3 regions of the Variovorax ureilyticus genome follow, and region 3 is predicted to be linked to each of the others. Evidence: predicted binding sites of a transcription regulator. Region 3 holds the regulator's gene; each other region holds the start of a gene.
What was found. Region 3 encodes LexA, which represses DNA repair genes until DNA is damaged. Its sites were predicted from a motif close to ACTGTATNNNNATACAGT; they were not measured.

Region 1 (4,393 bases), 320 kb from region 3:
GCAACGGATGCACCTCGGCCAGCACGAGGGAGCGCTGCTTCCTGTCGCTGAGTTCAGGCATAGAGGCCCTGCAGATACCAGCGCACTTCGGTATCGGCGAAGCGGGTCGGCACGCGCTCGCGATAGATCCACACGAGGCCGGCCTCGGGGCTTTCGGCGACGTAGTAGTCGCGCACCGCCGGTTGGCCCCCGTCTTTCGTGCCGCCCCACCAGCCGGCCTCGACGCGCTGCGGTCCGATCAGCTTGCGCAGCGGGCCGCGGTAGCAGGGGCGCTCGCCGTCCATGTCGAGTCGCAGCGGTTCGGACAGCAGCCAGGCTGGAAGCACACCCCCAGGCTCGCGCACTTCGTGTCGCTCTCCACCCCCTTGCAGGGGGCAACGCCTGTGGCCCGGCGAAGCCGGTTCCACGGCATTTCCCGAACGGGCCCGGCTGCGCCGGCCGGGGTCGGCGGGAGGCTTCGGGCTTTGGACTGCGGGCCGCCACGTCTGCATGCGCTCGGCGCGGTGATCTTCATGCGGCACCGGCACGAGCACCTGCTGCGGGCCGAGCCGCGCGCTGAGCCGCTCGACCATCTCGTGGAGCTTGTCGCCCTTGCGGTTGTCCTCCGGCAGGAAGCTGGTGCTGGCGCCGGCCCATGGATCGGTTTCGAGGGAGCGCAGCCGCAGCCAGCTCGCGGGCGCGGCCAGCGTGGTGAGCGCGAGTTTCTCGGCCAGGAGACGGCGCAGGTGCGCCATGTCCTGCGTGGGCTCGGCGGTGCGCACGGTGATGTGCTGGTGCGGCGGCAGGTCGACGCCGTTGAAGCGCTTGAGGTCGAGCGTCCATTGCAGCTCGAGCGCCCGTGCGCCACGCTGGCGCGCGCGCAGCCAGATCGAAAGCGCCGCGAGCAGGCGGTTGGCCGACCACATGAGTTCATGGGCGTTCTCGGCCAGCGCGGGCAACTCCAGCTTCTGCTCGAACACGTCGGGCAGTTGGAGCCAGACATGGGTTTCGGGGCGCTGCCCCCAGGCCACGTCGAGCGCCTCGCGCAGCGCCGCACCGAAGCGCCGCGCGAACCCGCCGCGCGGCAAGGCGGCCACGTCGCCCCAGGTTCGGCAGCCCAGGCGCGCGAGCAGGTCGAGGTGATCGCGCGCGGCACTGAGCGTGTCCAGCGGCAGGCCGCCCGGCATGTCGTCGGGCCGGCGTTCGCCGCGCACCATGAGCCGCAATCGCGCGAGCGCCTCCAGGCTGGTGGCGCCCTGCGCGCCCAGCAGGCGGGCACCGGGCGCCGGGTTGGTGCCGGAGAGCTGGCGCAGGAGACTCAGCCGCCCGCCCCAGAGCCGCTCGCAGGCGGCGACTTCGAGCATCAGGGCTTCGTCCTGCCAGGCGACGTGCGGCGTGAACTGCAGCGCCCACCAGCTCAAGGCTTCACGGGACGGCAACAGCGACGCGGCGGGAGCCAGGGCACCCGCGGAACCGGCTCCGCCGGGCCGCTGGGTGCGCCCCCTGGAGGGGGTGTCCGAGCCACACGAAGTGGGCGAGGCTGGGGGTGGACTTTCACACCACCACAAGGCGATCCAGTGCATGGCGTCCTTCCTTCCACGCGTCGATGTGGACCACGGTGGCCGAATCGGCCGCTTCCGGCACCGACGCGCTCTGCTGCAGGCGCAGCTTGCGACGCACACGTGCAGCGGCGAGCAAGGCGCTCATGCGCGCGCTGCGCGCCGGGGCAATCACCGGCGTGCCGAGCGGCGGACCGCGCCGCTTGAGGAGGTGGAGTTCGACCTGCCCCGCATCGGCCGCGCTGCGCACGATGTGCAACCGCAGCCGCGCGGGCGAAGCCGATTGCGCCACCGTCTCGGGCCGGCAGACGAAAAGCAGTGCGTCGTGCTGCGCCGCCGCCAGTTGCAGCCGACGCAGTTCGCCGACCCGGGCCTGCGGCAGCCAAGCCAGCACCGCACCCACGTCGGCGCAGCGCAAAGCCTGCTCGCAAGCCCACAGGCGCGCGGCCGGCGCGTCGCTGCGGACCCACATCAGCGACTCGGGCGCCAGCCCATGCGCGGCCAGCGAAGCGCAGAAGGGCTCGCAAGGCGCGCCGATGAGCACCACCGGCCCGCCCCGCGCCTGCACCGCCTGCACGAGGCCGGGCAGCAACAGCGGCCAGATCGGGTCCTGCGGCTCGGTCTGCAGCAGTTCCGTCATCGCACCGACCGGCCAGCCGCCGCCGGGCAGCTCGGCATCGAGTGAGGCGTGGCCGGTGCCGATGACCTGCGCGTCGGCGCTGCCGAGTTCGTCGGCATGCCAGACGCCATGGCGGGCGGCAGCGGAAAAGGAGTCGAGGAAAGGCAGGCCCATGATGCAGTTTTACTGTATTTTTATACAGCATTTCCGCACCCGTTAAGAGAATTTTCTTGTAATCCCGGACGGCCATCCCGGGAACCGCGCGAAGCCTGCGCGGGCGTGCAGTCCGTTCCGGATACTGCGTCCGATGACCGATGCAGGCGCCCTCCTCCTCACGCGCGCCCGGCTGCTGCGGCTGGGCGTGGCGCTGTGTGCCGGCGCCGCCATTCCCGCGTCCCCCACGCTCGCGCAGCAGCCACAGCAGCCAGGCAGGCCCCGCATGAACACTCGCCCCATTCCCTCCACGCAGGAAGCCTTGCCGGTGGTCGGCTGCGGCACCTGGCTCGGCTTCGACCAGCGCCCCGGCACGCCCGAATACGGGCGATTGGCGGGCGTGCTCGATGCGCTGTTCGCGGCCGGGGGCTCGGTCATCGACAGCTCGCCGATGTACGGCCGCTCCGAGGAAACCACCGGCGAGCTGCTGGCCGCGTCGAACCAGCACGCCAGGGCCTTTTCTGTCGCCGGGCCGCCCCAAGACGGAAAGCACCCCCGCGGGGGGCAGCGAGGACACGAAGTGCCGAGCGTGGGGGCCTTTCTCGCGACCAAGGTCTGGACCTCGGGCCGCGACGCGGGCATTGCGCAGATGGAGCAGTCCTTCGCCCGGCTGCGCACCCAGCGCATGGACCTGATGCAGGTGCACAACCTCGTCGACTGGCGCACGCACCTCGCCACGCTGCGCGGCTGGAAGGACCAGGGCCGCGTGCGCTACATCGGCATCACGCACTACACCGCCTCGGCGTATGGCGAAGTCGAATCGGTGCTGCGCGCGCAGAAGCTCGACTTCCTGCAGATCAACTATTCGATCGATGCGCGCGACGCCGAGAAACGACTTCTGCCGCTCGCCGCCGAACGCGGCGTGGCGGTGATCGTCAACATGCCGTTCGGCGGCGGCGGGCTGCTGCGCCGGCTGCGCGACAAGCCGCTGCCCGACTGGGCCGCCGAGATCGGCTGCACGAGCTGGGCGCAGGTGCTGATCAAGTTCGTGCTGAGCCATCCGGCCGTGACCTGCACCATCCCCGGCACCAGCCGGCCGGAGCACATGGTGGACAACGCGGCGGCCGGCGCGGGGACCATGCCGGATGCGGCGTTCTGGCGGAGGAATGCTGCGTCTCTGGCCGTATAGCGCCGGCTCGGCGAATGCGGTCTCCACCAGGGCAACCGGCCGCTGAGCTTTCGCATGCGGGACCCGCCGCTACTCGCCCTTCGCCAAGACACGACGTTCGCGCCACGGGAGCCGCTTGCCCATGCTGATGCGCGGCTCGACGCTGAAACCCAAGGCTTCATAGAAGCCGACCACCTGCTCGTTGCCGCTGACGATCTGGAGATTGATCTTGGGGCAGCCGGCCGCTGCAAGCGCCTGCTCGGCACGCCGCACCAGCGCGGCCCCGACGCCGCGGCGGCGAAAGGCCGGATCGACCGCCACCGAGTAGATCCAGCCGCGATGGCCGTCGAAACCGGCCATCGTGGTGCCGATCACGGCGCCGTCTTCCAGCGCGACGAACAGCAATCCGTCATCGGCCAGCAGCTTCATGTCGAGCGAGTAGTCCGGGTCGTTGTGCGGCGTGCCGTAGTCGAAGGTCCTGCGCCAGAGCGCGACGACACCGGCGCGATGAATGCCATCCGAATAGGTGGCGATCACGGGGGTCATGGGTGCGGCGGCTCCGACAGGAAGCGCAGCATCCGCGCGTTGACTTCGTCGGCGCGCTCGAACTGCACCCAATGTCCCGCCGCCTCGATGACCGTGCCTTCGCGCAGCGGATGATCCTTGACGAGCTGTGCCACCAGCGGCCGCGAATCGGCGGTGACATCGTGCTCGCCCCAGACCAGCAGCTGCGGCCCGCCGATGGTGTCCAGCGCCGCCTGCAAGCCGCCCGAAAGCGAAATCTCCTTGCTGCGGAAGCGCGTGCCGTGGCAAGAGATGTCGTGGATCGCGAAGGCCAGCGCATCGATCGATGCCCTGTCATGCACCATCAGCGCGGCGAGGTTGTGCAGCAGCGCGGCGCGCTCCTCGTCGCGA
Region 2 (4,393 bases), on a different contig from region 3:
ACACCTTCTACGGGGTGGATATCAAGTAAACCCCCAGCCTCGCCCACTTCGTGTGGCTCTGCACCCCCTTGCAGGGGGCCATCCCGGCGGACCGGCGAAGCCGGTTCCGCGGGATTCCTGGCCCCGGGTGTGGGGGCGCTAAGCTTGCGTCCGATGAACGAAGCCACGAACCTTCCGATCGCCATCGTGTCCGCGATGCACGAGGAACTGGGCGCGCTGCTCGCGCAGATGCCGGACGAGCAGCGCATCACGGTCGGCGGACGCGACTTCTGGGTGGGGCACCTGCAGGGGCAGCTCATCGTCGCGGTGCTGTCGCGCATCGGCAAGGTGGCGGCGGCGACGACTGCGACGGTGCTGCTGGAGCGCTTCGGCGCGCGGGCGATCGTCTTCACGGGCGTGGCGGGCGGGCTGGCGCCGGATGTGCGGGTCGGTGACGTGGTCGTGGCGACCAGGCTGCTTCAGCACGACCTCGACGCATCGCCCATCTTCCCCAAGTACGAGGTGCCGCTGACAGGCCACGCCCGCTTCGCTGCCGATACCGAGATCAGCGATGCGCTCGCCGCGGTGGCTGCCGACGTCCTGTCCGATCCGGTGACGCTGCTCGGCGAGAAGGTGGCCGACGACTTTGCATTGGATGCGCCACGGGTTCATCGCGGCCTGCTGATCAGCGGCGATCGGTTCGTGTCGACCGCAGCCGAGAGCGAAGCACTGCGCCACGCGTTGCCAGATGCGCTCGCGGTGGAGATGGAAGGCGCGGCCGTAGCGCAGGTGTGCCACGACTTCGGCGTGCCCTTCGCCGCCGTGCGGACCATCTCGGACCGCGCCGACGACGCCGCCCATGGCGACTTCACGCGTTTCGTCTCGTCGGTCGCGAGCCGCTACAGCCTGGCCTTGGTCAGCGCCTGGCTCGCGATGCTGTCGCAGCAATAGAGAACAGCTGCCCGGCCCCGCTTCGTTCAGGGCACCCGTGGAACCGGCTTCGCCGGGCCACCGGGTGCGCCCCCTTGAGGGGGGAGGCGGCTACACGAAGTGAGCAAGCAACGCGGGTGGTCTACTTCAACCAGCCGCGCCGCCGGAAATACCACATCGGCACGAGCGCGCTCGCGGCCATCAGCACGATTGCGTAGGCGTAGCCGTACGTGAGGTCGAGCTCCGGCATGAACTTGAAGTTCATCCCGTAGACGCTGGCGATCAGCGTCGGCGGCAGGAGCGCCACGCTCGCGACCGAGAAGATCTTGATCGTCTTGTTCTGGTTGATGTTGATGAAACCGACGGTCGCATCCATCAGGAAGTTGATCTTGTCGAAGAGGAAAGCGGTGTGGTTGTCGAGCGATTCGATGTCGCGCAGGATCTGCCGCGCCTCCTCGAACTGCTCGGCATTGAGCATGCGGCTGCGCATCATGAAGCTGACCGCGCGGCGCGTGTCCATCACGTTGCGGCGGATGCGGCCGTTCAGGTCTTCCTGCCGGGCAATGAGGCCGAGCACCTCGCCGGCCAGTTCGTCGCTGACGTTGCCCGAGAGCACCTTCTTGCCCGCGTTCTCGAGTTCGTCGTAGATGTTCTCCAGCGTGTCGGCGGAGTACTCGGCGTCGGCATCGAAGAGCTTCAGCAGCACTTCCTTGGCGTCCTCGATCAGGCCCGGGGCGCGGCGCGCGCGCATGCGCACCAGCCGGAACACCGGCACGTCCTCGTCGTGGATGGAGAACAGCACGCCGCGGCTGCGCAGTTCGGTGTTGTGCTGGTTGAGGATGAAGGCGACGCGGACCGAACGCGGGTTCTCGGCATCGTCGATCAGGAAGTCGCTGCGGATGTGGAGCTCGCCGTTGTCTTCCTCATAGAAGCGCGCGGACTCCTCGATGTCCTCGTCCATCGCGTCTTCGGGAATGGACAGGCCGTAGTACTGCTTGATCCAGCGCTTTTCCTCCAGGGTCGGCGATTCGAGATCGACCCAGATCGGCTGAAACTTGGACAACTCCTCCAGCGCTTCGATCTCTTCCTGGACGAGGCGGCCATTGGCGAGCGTGAAGATGTTGAGCATGGCTCACTCCCTGTGAAAGTCTGGCGGTATGGCGAGTGGTGGGGCGCTTTCAATCCCCTCGCCGGCAGTGCGTCAGAAGAGGAGTGAAAGCTGCCGAGACGGGACGATTTCCATCGAGAAACTCCGGTTTTGCAGCGAGGCGCGATTATGTCATCGGCGGTTGCCGGCGCCCCGTGGCTTCTGGATAAACATCCAGTACAGTTGTGCTCGATGCCGAGCGTTGCGACCTCCCTCCTCAACACCCCCGAAGAGCGGCTTGCCGAGGCGCTCGCGCAACTCAACGACGCGCAGCGCGCGGCGGTGCAGCACGGGCGGGTCGCCGTCGTCGGCAATACCACGCGGGACGAGCGCCCGCTGCTCGTGATCGCCGGCGCCGGTTCGGGCAAGACCAGTACCCTGGCGCACCGGGTCGCCGCGCTGATCGCCCGGGGCGCCGATCCGCAGCGCGTTCTTCTGCTCACCTTCTCCCGCCGCGCGGCGCAGGAAATGGAGCGCCGCGCCGGTCAGGTGCTGGTGCGAGTCCTGGGCCTGTCCTCGCAATCGCCGCCGGCGCTGCCCTGGGCCGGCACCTTCCATGGCGTGGGCGCACGGCTCTTGCGTGAGTACGCCGCGCAGATCGGTCTGGACGAGAACTTCACCATCCACGACCGGGGGGACGCCGAAGACCTGATGGGGCTCGTCCGCAACGACCTGGGGCTGTCGACCTCCGCCCGGCGATTCCCGCTGAAGGGAACCTGCGTCTCGATCTATTCGCGCACCGTGAACACGCGCGCGCCGCTGGCCGGTGTGCTCAAGCACGCATTCCCGTGGTGCGCCGACTGGGAGGCCGAGTTGAAAAGGCTCTTCGGCGCGTATGTGGAGGCCAAGCAGCAGCAGCATGTGCTCGACTACGACGACCTGTTGCTGTACTGGACCGAGATGATGGCCGAGCCGACCCTCGCGCGGCAGGTCGGCGAGCGTTTCGACCATGTGCTGGTCGACGAATACCAGGACACCAACCTCCTGCAGGCGGCCATCCTGCGTTCGCTCAAGCCCGACGGACGCGGCGTCACGGTGGTAGGCGACGATGCGCAGTCGATCTACTCGTTCCGGGGGGCGACGGTGCGGAACATCCTCGATTTTCCGGCGCACTTCAGTCAACCGGCGCGCATTGTCACGCTCGAGCGCAACTACCGGTCGACGCAGCCGATCCTCGACGTGTCGAATGCGGTCATCGCCGCGGCGGCGGAGCGGCACGCCAAGACGCTGTGGACCGACAAGCCGTCGGCGGGGCAACCCCAGCTCGTGCTGGTGGCGGACGAGGCGGCGCAGGCGACGTGGGTCGCCGATCGGGTGCTGGCGCACCGGGAGGGCGGGTTGGCGTTGAAGTCGCAGGCGGTGCTGTTCCGCACCTCGACCCACAGCGCGGCGCTGGAGCTGGAACTGGCCCGGCGCAACATCCCGTTCGTCAAGTACGGCGGCCTCAAATTCCTCGAGGCAGCACATGTGAAGGACATGCTCGCGGTGCTGCGCTTCGCGCAAAACCCGCGGGGGCGCATGGCCGGTTTCCGGGTGACTCAGCTGATTCCAGGCATCGGCCCCGTCACGTCCGCGCGGCTGCTCGACGCGATGGACACCGCGGTCGACCCAGGAGCGGTGGTGCGCTCCTTCGTGCCGCCTTCCCAGGCGCAGGCCGAATGGGCGCGCTTTGCCGATGCCTACGCCGCGCTGCGCCAGCCCTCACTGTCGTGGCCGGCCGACATGGACATCGTGCTGTCGTGGTATCTGCCGCACCTGGAGCGGCTCTACGACGATTCGGGCGTCCGGCGCGGCGATGTGGAGCAGCTCGCCCGCCTGGCGGCCGGGTACGGCTCGCGCGAGCGTTTCCTGACCGAGCTGACGCTCGACCCGCCCGAGGCCACCAGCGACCGGCCTGGCCCGCCGCTGCTCGACGAGGACTACCTGATCCTCTCCACCATCCATTCCGCCAAAGGGCAGGAGTGGACCTCGGTGCACGTGCTGAACGTGGTCGACGGATGCATACCGGCCGACGTGGCGCAGGGCGCGCAAGAGCTCGAAGAAGAGCGGCGGCTCCTGTATGTGGCGATGACGCGGGCGCGCGATCACCTGCATCTCCTGGTGCCGCAACGCTTTTACGTCACGCAACAGGCCGTTCGCGGCGATCGCCACCTGTACGCCGGGCGCACGCGCTTCATCACGGCGGCCGACGCGCAGCGCTTCGAGCAGCAGACCTGGCCGCCGCCGCCGCCGCGCGCGCCGCACGTTCCGCCGCCCGCGGCAACGATCGATCTCCTGAGCCGCATGCGCGCCGCCTGGCGCTGAGGCAGAGTGCCCCGGCCCTTGGGCCGGCGTGGT
Region 3 (4,393 bases):
TCGCATCCGGCATCCGGGCGCACCTATCACCTGAAGTTCAATCCGCCGAAGGTCGACGGAAAGGACGACGTGACGGGCGAAGACCTGATCCAGCGCGAAGACGACAAGGAAGAAACCGTCCGCAAGCGGCTTGACGTCTACAGCCAGCAGACCCGTCCGCTGGTCGACTATTACTCCCAGTGGGCCAAAGTCGAGCCCGCTGCGGCGCCGAAGTACCGCTCCATCAGCGGCGTCGGCACCGTCGACGAAATCACGCAGCGTGCGCTTGCCGCGCTGGCGAGCTGATCAGGCCGGGCTGGAACGCAGCCCGTACACCCTCCCGTCGACGAACAGGTACTCGACGCGGATCACTGCCTCTTTATCCTCCTTTTGCCCGAAGCCGACCGCAGCCACCTGCGTGCCCGGCTTGATCTCCGGGATCTTCCAGGCCTCCATTCGGGTGAGTGGCGCCAGTTCGAACTCCCACTGACGCGCGGTGCGGCCCGGCAGCGCCGCCTTGGCGAGCAGCGCGGCTCCGTCCACGGGCGAGGTCTGTGCAGGCAAGGCGCGCTTCGGCAAGTCCGCCGGCACCTTCAGATCCGGCGGCACCTCGACCATGAGTTCGACGTGCGGGTTCTGCCACTTCACGCTCACCACCTTGCCTTCGAGATAAAGGGGCCGATCCTGGTCGAAGCTGCCCCATCCGTGGTGCGCCCAGGCGGACGACATCGTCGCGGGGACGGATGCAGCGGCGAGTACGAGGCTGCGGCGTTTCATGCGGGATCCTTTCGATCAGTAGGCAATCCATCGGCCGCAGAACACCACGGCCAGCCAGATCGCAGTGGACGACAACATCTGTATCCGCGCCATCGAGTCGAGTTTGCCAAGCGAGCCTCGGGCGTGAAACCAGAAGGCGTTGCAGCCGGCAGCCACCAGAAGCCCCATCTTCACGAGGAAAGCCCGGTTCGCGAGCAACTCGGAGGGCTGGGTCGCAAACATCAGTGCACCGCTGGCTGCTGCGAGCGCGAAGCCGCTCAAGGCGATGGTCAGCGACAGCCGCGCCACGCCATGCACAGGGAGCGCGGCCGCCCGTCCGAACACTCTCATCTCGAGCGCCACGAGATTGCCCAGCAGCAGCGCGATCCCAACGATGTGCACGGCCTCCAGCGCCGGATATGCCCAGGTGGTGGTGCGCAGTGCGTCGAGCATCGGCCGGCTCCGTCGAGAGGACTACGCACGGCTGGAGAGAAGCTCAAGCGCCAACGCGATACGCGCCTTGACCGGCGTCAGCCCGCCCGCGTCGCGCAAGGTTTCGCCCGTCTTCGGAAGAATGCGTCCCTTCAAGCAGCGGGTCGCGCGCACGACGGCGATCCCTTCGGCCTGCGCGCGCAGTGCGGCCGCCTCCAGCGCATGGTGCAGCGTGCCATTGCCCGTTGCGGCAAGCACGATGCCCTGCACGGCGTCGGGAGCACCTCGCTTGCGTTCGGCGACCAATGCATCGACGATCGTGCCCCGCGCCTCGGCGTGGCTCACCAGGATCTCGATGCGCGGCCATGATGCCGCGCTGACGACACGATCGAAGACGGGCGTTGCGAGCTGAGGCTCGGGCCAGTTGCGCAACGCCAGAACAGCCCCCTCCTCCACGTAGGCCAACGGGCCAGCATCCCCGGAGTCGAAGGCATCGAGACGATAGGTATGAACCTTCTGCACATCGGCGGCGCCATGCACGGTGCCCGCGCAAACCGCCACCACGCCTCGCGCGCCCGGCGTCGCGACGACCACGATGGCGTCGCGCACATTCTGCGGACCGTCGGGCGCCAGTGCGGTCGCCGGACGCATCGCACAGGTCAGCACGACGGGCTTGGAGGGCGCCAGCACCGATTGGAGAAAGAAGGCGGTCTCCTCCAACGTGTCGGTCCCGTGCGTGATGACGATGCCCGCCACATCCGCTTCTGCGAGCCAATACGCGCACCGCTGTGCCAGCTTCTGCCAGATCGCAAAGCTCATGTCCTTGCTGTCGATCTGCGACACCTGCTCCGCAAGAAGTGCAACGCCTTCAGGCGCCTCGATGCCGCCCAGCAGATCCGCCACACCCACCTGACCGGCGGTATAGCCGATGTTGTCACCCGCCTGGCTGGCACGTCCTGCAATCGTGCCGCCGGTGCCAAGAACGACAACCCGGCGCGTGCCGCCTTGAATGTTTTCGCGCATTGCTTGCCAATCCCAGGGAAACTGGTTAAAAATACAGGTACTGGATATGCACCCAGTCCCTTTCAGGAGCCACCATGCAGTTCGCCGTCAAGCTTACCGCCCGTCAGCAGCAGATTCTGGACTTGATTCAAAGCGCCATCGCCCGCACGGGCGCACCGCCGACTCGCGCCGAAATCGCGGCCGAACTGGGCTTCAAGTCGGCCAATGCGGCGGAAGAACATCTGCAGGCACTGGCTCGCAAGGGCGTCATCGAACTGGTGAGCGGCACCTCGCGAGGCATACGCCTCAAGGGCGAAGCGCTGCGCGCGCTCAACGAATCGCGGAACAACCAGTATTCGCTGTCCCTGCCTGGCATGGCGCAGCTTGCGCTGCCCCTGATCGGCCGCGTCGCCGCCGGCTCGCCTATCCTCGCGCAGGAACACATCGATCAGACCTACTACGTCGAGAACACGCTGTTCCAGCGCCAGCCTGACTATCTCCTCAAGGTGCGCGGCATGTCGATGCGCGACGCCGGCATCATGGATGGCGACCTTCTCGCCGTGCAGGCCACCAAGGAGGCCCGTAACGGGCAGATCGTGGTCGCTCGCCTCGGTGACGAGGTCACCGTCAAGCGCCTCAAGCGCAACAAGCAGGTCATCGAACTGCACGCTGAAAACCCGGACTACCCCACCATCTTCGTCCAGCCAGGAGAGCCCTTCGAGATCGAAGGCCTCGCAGTCGGGCTGATTCGCAACACGATGCTGATGTAGCCAATCCATGCAGGTCGGCGCAGCAAAAGCCGCGTTGGTCTCATCACCGGCCGCGACAGGTGGCGGGCGTATGGCATGAGCCATCACCCTGTCGGGGCAATGAAAGCAATCCTGCCTGTGTTCAATCTCTACCTTCTGGAGTTCACATGGGAATCGCTCTTCTCAGCATCGTCGACCTGTTCACGCCCCTGCAGTCGCTGGCCGATCGGTGGATACCGGCACGGCGCTCGCGTCACATCAACTCATCCGGATTGCGCTACGTCGGCGTCCGCCCAAGCTGTGCATCGCGGCAGAGCTCCGCGACCCGGGATGCGTCCGGAGGCGCGCGGCCGCTGCGTGTCGTCCGGATGGTCGATGCCCAGCAGCCACATCGGCACCCGGGCCGTGTGGTCATCTCCGGTCGCATGGCGGACGTGTGTGCGGAGCTTGATCGACTGGCCGCGCTCGAAGCAGCGGACGCGGCGGGCCATTGCGCCCGGGTGCATTGAAGCCGCCCCGGCGTTGCGTGCGATGCGCGACGCCGGGCAATGCACCGACACAGCCGATGGGTCGTGCAAGGCACAATGGAAGCCATGAACATTGTGATCCTCGACGACTACCAAGACGCGGTACGCAAGCTGCAATGCGCCTCCAAGCTCGATGCCTATGCAGCCAAGGTCTATACGAACACCGTCAAGGGTATCGGTCAGCTTTCGGTTCGACTCAAGGATGCCGAAGTGATCGTTCTGATCCGCGAGCGCACCCACATTTCGCGGCAGCTGATCGAGAAGCTGCCCAAGCTGAGGCTCATCTCCCAGACCGGCCGCGTCGGCAGCCACATCGACGTGAACGCGTGTTCCGAGCTCGGCATCGCAGTGGCCGAAGGCACCGGGTCTCCGCAAGCGCCGGCTGAGCTCACCTGGGCGCTCATCATGGCGGCAATGCGTCGCCTGCCCCAGTACATCAGCAACCTGAAGCACGGCGCCTGGCAGCAGTCGGGGCTCAAGTCGGCATCCATGCCGGCAAATTTCGGGCTGGGTTCGGTGCTCAAGGGCAAGACGCTCTGCGTCTGGGGCTACGGACGCATCGGGCAATTGGTCGCGCGCTACGGCCAGGCGTTCGGCATGCAGGTGGTCATCTGGGGACGCGAGCAGAGCGTGGCCAAGGCGCGGTCCGATGGCTTTCAGGTCGCGCCGAATCGCGAATCCTTCTTCGCCGCAGCCGACGTGCTGTCGGTCCATCTCCGACTTACCGAGGAAACGCGTGCGCTCGTCACGCTCGAGGATCTGTCGCGCATGAAGCCGACCTCCCTGTTCGTGAACACCTCGCGTGCCGAGTTGGTCGAGCAGGATGCTCTCCTTGCGGCGCTCAACCGCGGCCGGCCGGGTCTGGCGGCCATCGATGTCTTCGAAAGCGAACCGCCGCTGCAGGGCCATGCGCTGCTCCGCCTCGAGAACTGCATCTGCACGCCGCAC

Region 1: imuA (translesion DNA synthesis-associated protein ImuA) is a predicted target of LexA. The motif match lies at 2,343-2,360, and genes of this name have one in related genera.
Region 2: WKW77_RS27935 (ATP-dependent helicase) is a predicted target of LexA. The motif match lies at 2,218-2,235, and genes of this name have one in related genera.

Annotation. Positions count from the first base shown of each region.
Region 1 covers NZ_JBBKZU010000001.1:696,107-700,499, forward strand. Annotated here, with positions in the region: gene WKW77_RS03330 (error-prone DNA polymerase) at 1-61, opposite strand, end outside; gene WKW77_RS03335 (Y-family DNA polymerase) at 54-1,562, opposite strand; gene imuA (translesion DNA synthesis-associated protein ImuA) at 1,534-2,331, opposite strand; gene WKW77_RS03345 (aldo/keto reductase) at 2,465-3,499, shown strand; gene WKW77_RS03350 (GNAT family acetyltransferase) at 3,569-4,024, opposite strand; gene WKW77_RS03355 (alpha/beta fold hydrolase) at 4,021-4,393, opposite strand, start outside.
Region 2 covers NZ_JBBKZU010000016.1:7,719-12,111, forward strand. Annotated here, with positions in the region: gene WKW77_RS27920 (ABC transporter substrate-binding protein) at 1-29, shown strand, start outside; gene WKW77_RS27925 (5'-methylthioadenosine/adenosylhomocysteine nucleosidase) at 154-930, shown strand; gene corA (magnesium/cobalt transporter CorA) at 1,052-2,038, opposite strand; gene WKW77_RS27935 (ATP-dependent helicase) at 2,249-4,360, shown strand.
Region 3 covers NZ_JBBKZU010000001.1:371,358-375,750, forward strand. Annotated here, with positions in the region: gene adk (adenylate kinase) at 1-285, shown strand, start outside; gene WKW77_RS01845 (DUF6152 family protein) at 286-756, opposite strand; gene WKW77_RS01850 (hypothetical protein) at 772-1,188, opposite strand; gene WKW77_RS01855 (asparaginase) at 1,210-2,190, opposite strand; gene lexA (transcriptional repressor LexA) at 2,265-2,939, shown strand; gene WKW77_RS01865 (hypothetical protein) at 3,086-3,427, shown strand; gene WKW77_RS01870 (D-2-hydroxyacid dehydrogenase family protein) at 3,512-4,393, shown strand, end outside.